Regions from separate parts of the Noviherbaspirillum agri genome, predicted to be linked through region 1. Evidence: predicted binding sites of a transcription regulator. Region 1 holds the regulator's gene; the other holds the start of a gene.
What was found. The regulator HrcA, encoded in region 1, represses chaperone genes, less so after heat shock. The targets are predictions, from matches to a motif close to TTAGCACTCNNNNNNNNNGAGTGCTAA.
Positions count from the first base shown of each region.

Region 2: rpoH (RNA polymerase sigma factor RpoH) is a predicted target of HrcA. The motif match lies at 1,298-1,324, and genes of this name have one in related genera.

Region 1 covers NZ_BAAGWA010000002.1:132,398-134,795, reverse strand. Annotated here, with positions in the region: gene fur (ferric iron uptake transcriptional regulator) at 1-235, shown strand, start outside; gene ACYVIA_RS03340 (PilZ domain-containing protein) at 357-680, shown strand; gene hrcA (heat-inducible transcriptional repressor HrcA) at 725-1,747, opposite strand; gene ACYVIA_RS03330 (HAD family hydrolase) at 1,781-2,398, opposite strand, start outside.
Region 2 covers NZ_BAAGWA010000002.1:398,832-401,229, forward strand. Annotated here, with positions in the region: gene ACYVIA_RS04545 (cell division ATP-binding protein FtsE) at 1-225, shown strand, start outside; gene ACYVIA_RS04550 (cell division protein FtsX) at 222-1,148, shown strand; gene rpoH (RNA polymerase sigma factor RpoH) at 1,385-2,281, shown strand.

The DNA of each region.
Region 1 (2,398 bases):
GCTCCTGCACCGGAATCACTTTGAAACGGGCAAGGCGGTATTTGAGCTGAACGAAGGCTCACACCATGATCATCTCGTCTGTCTGGATTGTGGTCGGGTGGAAGAGTTCTTCGACGAAGAGATCGAAAAACGTCAGCAGCGAGTCGCCAAGGAGCGAGGTTTCAATATTGCCGAGCATGCGCTTGCACTCTACGGGCACTGCACCAAGCCGGATTGCCCGCACCGCCCGCGTTAGACATATCTTTCATTGCTCGTCTAAACACCCTTTCTGCAGAATGATGTAAGACTGTCGTGCAAAACACGGCAGTGCAACTACTCGCGTCCGGGTAGAGTGCAGCGCAATACCGAACGAAATAATGAAGTCCGATACCAGAAGTTTCCCGCGCAAGATATTGCGGGCACCCGCCAAAGTCACATTCCCGGGGCGACCCACTTACCGCGCCAAGACAATGGATATCTCACTCGGTGGTGTTTCCGTGATCGTTGTCGATCAATTTCCAGTAGGCCAGATCTGTACGGTGACGCTCGAAGCGCCTGTCAATGGCAATATTGCGCGGGTAACCGCGACAACAAAAGTCGTTTACAGCATTCTCAAGGGGACGGAAGGATTCCGTACTGGCCTGCAGATCGTCGAAATCGATTCAGCCAGCAACAAGACGCTCGCTGAATTGATGATTTGACCTGTCCTGCGACCGACCGCTTGAAAGGGCTGCGTGCTGAACGGTCAGGAATGGCTCAATGCATTCGATAACAGCTTTGCCGTGATGTCGACAATCGGGATGACGCGTTCGTAAGCCATGCGCGTTGGCCCGATGACGCCAAGTGTGCCAACGATTTTGCCGTTGACCTCGTAAGGAGCAGTCACTACGCTCATTGCGTCTACCGGCACCAGTTGTGATTCGCCGCCAATAAAGATCTGTACACCGCTCGCCTTGCTCGAGACATCGAGCAATTGCATCAGGCTCGTCTTCTGTTCAAACAGGTCAAACAGTTTGCGCAGCGAGGTCATGTTGGACGCGAGATCCGTCACGCTCAACAGGTTGCGCTCGCCGGAAATGACGACATCATCAGCGGCTTCCGCCATGGCGTCGCTGCCGGCTTCGACAGCTGCCTGCATCAGTCGAGTCATGTCGTCACGCAACTGGCGTAGTTCGCCCTGGAGGCGAGTGCGTACTTCATCGAAACCGCAGCCTGCGTAATGCTGATTGATGTAGTTGGCCGCCTGGACGAGTTGTGCGGGCGTGTAATCCACGTCGGTCAGCAGCAGGCGATTCTGCACATCCCCGTTCGGTGCAACGATCACCAGCAGGATCCGCCGTTCAGACAGGCGCAGGAATTCTATTTGCTGGAATACCGATTCGTGCTTGGGTGTCATCACTACGCCGGCGAACTGTGACAGCGATGACAGGACTTGCGCGGCGTTGGCAATGATCTTGTGCGGGGAGTTGGTCTGCAGGCGCGGTTGCAGCTTCGATTCGACGGTTGTTTCGTCGATTTGCTGGACCGTCAGCAAGGTATCGACGAACACACGGTAGCCGCGCGGCGTCGGTATGCGGCCTGCGGACGTGTGGGGACTGGCGACAAAACCCATCTCCTCCAGGTCGGCCATGATGTTGCGGATGGTCGCCGGCGAGAGATCCAGGCCGGATATTTTCGACAATGCGCGCGAGCCCACCGGTTGGCCGTCGGCGATATACCTTTCGACTAGCGCCTTGAGGAGCGTTTGTGCACGAGTATCGAGTTGCATGTGGTTATTTTATGCGAGCAGCCAATCGAGATGTTAGATTCTGTTGCCGACCCGAGTCAGATCAAACTCCGGTTTTGTATTCCACTCTTCCTGCGTTGCGAGCCAATGCTCCAGTTCAAACAGCGTTGTGCAGATGGCATGAGGACGTATGTGTTCAGGCAGGGGGCGCGTTGGTCCAAGCTCGGGACGGTTCATCCAGACGGCGCGAAGACCGGCATTTTGCGCGCCTTGCACGTCAAGCAAGGGATCGTCACCCACATAGACCGCTTCATGCGGCGCCACATCAAGCGCCTCGCACGCAGCATGGAAGATCGCCGCATCCGGTTTTGCCCGCCCAAATCGATACGCTGCGACCGAAGCGCTGAAAAAATGGGCGATGCCGATCTCATGCAGGTCTGCTACGCCGTTCGATATTGATCCCAGTACGACGCGCTCGCGCAATCTGGTGAGTACGGGGAGGACATCATCGAAAGGCGTGACTTCGTTGCGGGCTCTGGAAAACACGTCGATTGCCATATCCGCCATTGCTACATCCCCGTCATGCTTGCGGAAAGCCTCAAGCAGCACAGCATGACGCAAGGCTTTCAAGTCCAGCTGGTATACCGGATCCGTTGCCATCAATTCCTGCCGGCGTTGTCGCATGCCGTCGAT
Region 2 (2,398 bases), 270 kb from region 1:
AACCGTCCGCAGATCATCCTCGCCGACGAGCCGACCGCAAATCTCGACCGCGCCAGCGCGAATAAGGTCATGGATGCGTTGAAGGCCTTTCACAGTGTGGGTGTCACCTGCTTGATCGCCACCCACGACGAAAGCATATTGAATGGGGCGCAACGGGTCATTTATCTCGAGCGCGGGCGACTGGCCTCACAGCCATTGGGCGAACCGATGCAGGGTGCGGCATGATGAAATGGCTGAGACAACATGCACTCGCTCTCGCGGACGCGCTTAGGCACCTGCTCAGTTCTCCGGGCAGCTTTATGCTCAACGTAGTGGTTGTCGCGATCGCGCTGGCCCTGCCGTTCGCTGGACTGACCCTCCTGGAAAATATCCGCCCGGTGTCAGAACAACTGGCCGTGGAGCCGGAGATCAGCGTTTTCATGAGCATGGATACGCCACGCGAACGCGCAATCGCGTTGTCGCCCCAGATTCGCCGCATCGTCCAGGAATCCGGGCACACTGCGAAGCTGGAATTTATCCCGCGTGAGAAAGCACTTACTTTGCTCAAGGATAAGACGGGTATGTCGGACGCCATTACCGCGTTGGGTGAAAACCCTCTTCCGGACGGGTATGTGCTCAAGCTTTCGGGTGTGCGAGACGCCGCTGCCGCAACGCGTATCGAGGTGCTTGCGGCGCAGCTCAAGGCTTTGCCGGGCGCGGAGTATGTACAAATTGATTCAGCCTGGGTAAAGCGACTGGCAGCATTGATGCATGTGCTACGGCTGGCACTTCTGTTCCTGGCGATGACGCTTGGTGTTGTCGTCGTTGCGGTTGTGTTCAATACCATCCGCTTGCAGGTCATGACGCAGCGTGAGGAAATCGAGGTTTGCCGGATGTTCGGTGCGACAGACGCCTACATCTATCGGCCCTTTTATTACACGGGGGCCTTGCTCGGTCTGTTTGCAGGGGGGGCAGCACTTGGGGTGGTGGCACTGGCGCTGCAACCTCTCAACAATGCAGTCGCCGAATTTGCGCGCTTGTATGCGTCAGAATTCCGCCTTGCTCCTCTAGCACCTTCCATCACCCTTGCACTACTGGCGGCAAGTGCTACTCTAGGCCTTCTGGGCGCCCTGCTCTCCGTAAATCGCCACTTATCTCGCCTTGCTTAACCGGAAGGGCTGACGGCAGGGTCGCAAAATACCCGGAATTAATTTGATGTTTCGCAACTTTTTCAGTTGCACCCGCTCTAAAGTGGTGAAGTTCAATTATCAAATGCTCTCCCATAGTTCGAGCCTATCTTTCCTGTAGAAAGGTCTGATTAGCACTCACCCCTATCGAGTGCTAATATAATAAAGAAACAGGCTGATTCACTTATGAAGCTCGGCTAGGGAAGCAAGGAGAAACAATGAAAGCGTCCGCACAATCTGCATTGGTCCCGATGGGCAACCATGCCCTGACGCTCGGTTTTTCGGGCAGTCTTGGCAACCTTGAAGCGTATATTTCGGCAGTGAACCGTATTCCGATGCTCACGCAGGAGGAAGAAAGCTCGCTCGCCCGCGATCTGCGCGACAAGAGTGACCTCGGTGCAGCGCAGAAGTTGGTGATGTCGCACCTACGCCTGGTTGTCTCTATCGCCCGCGGCTACCTTGGCTATGGCTTGCCGCACGCAGACCTCATTCAGGAAGGCAATATCGGTCTGATGAAGGCTGTCAAGCGCTTCGATCCGGACCAGGGCGTGCGCCTGGTGTCCTACGCCATGCATTGGATCAAAGCCGAAATCCACGAGTACATCCTGAAGAACTGGCGTTTGGTGAAGGTCGCAACGACCAAGGCTCAGCGAAAACTTTTCTTCAACCTGCGCAGCCACAAGGAAGGGCTCGACGCAATGACGTCGGCTCAGGTTGAAGATCTGGCCAAATCGCTCAACGTCAAGCGCGAGGAAGTGATTGAAATGGAAACCCGCATGTCGGGCCATGATATTGCCCTGGATGCACCAACCGATGACGAAGACGACAAGTTTGCGCCGATTGCCTATTTGTCGTCCGATGCCCATGAGCCGACCAAAGAGCTCGAAGCACGCCAGTTCGATCGCATGCAGTCGGAAGGTTTGGGAGTTGCGCTCGACAAGCTCGACCCGCGTTCACGGCGGATCGTTGAAGCGCGTTGGCTGGCGAATGACGACGGCTCGGGCGCAACCCTGCATGAGCTGGCTGACGAGTTTGGCGTATCAGCGGAACGCATCCGCCAGATCGAAAGCGCAGCGCTGAAGAAAATGAAAGGCGCACTGGCTGCCTACGCATAGGTCACCAGCACTTCATAGCAAACAGAAAAGGCGCCAGACCGGCTAGGCGTTAAGTTAACGTGTTGAAAAACGTTGGCTAAAAGTTCAAAATCCCCTATAGGTTTAACGACTTATAGG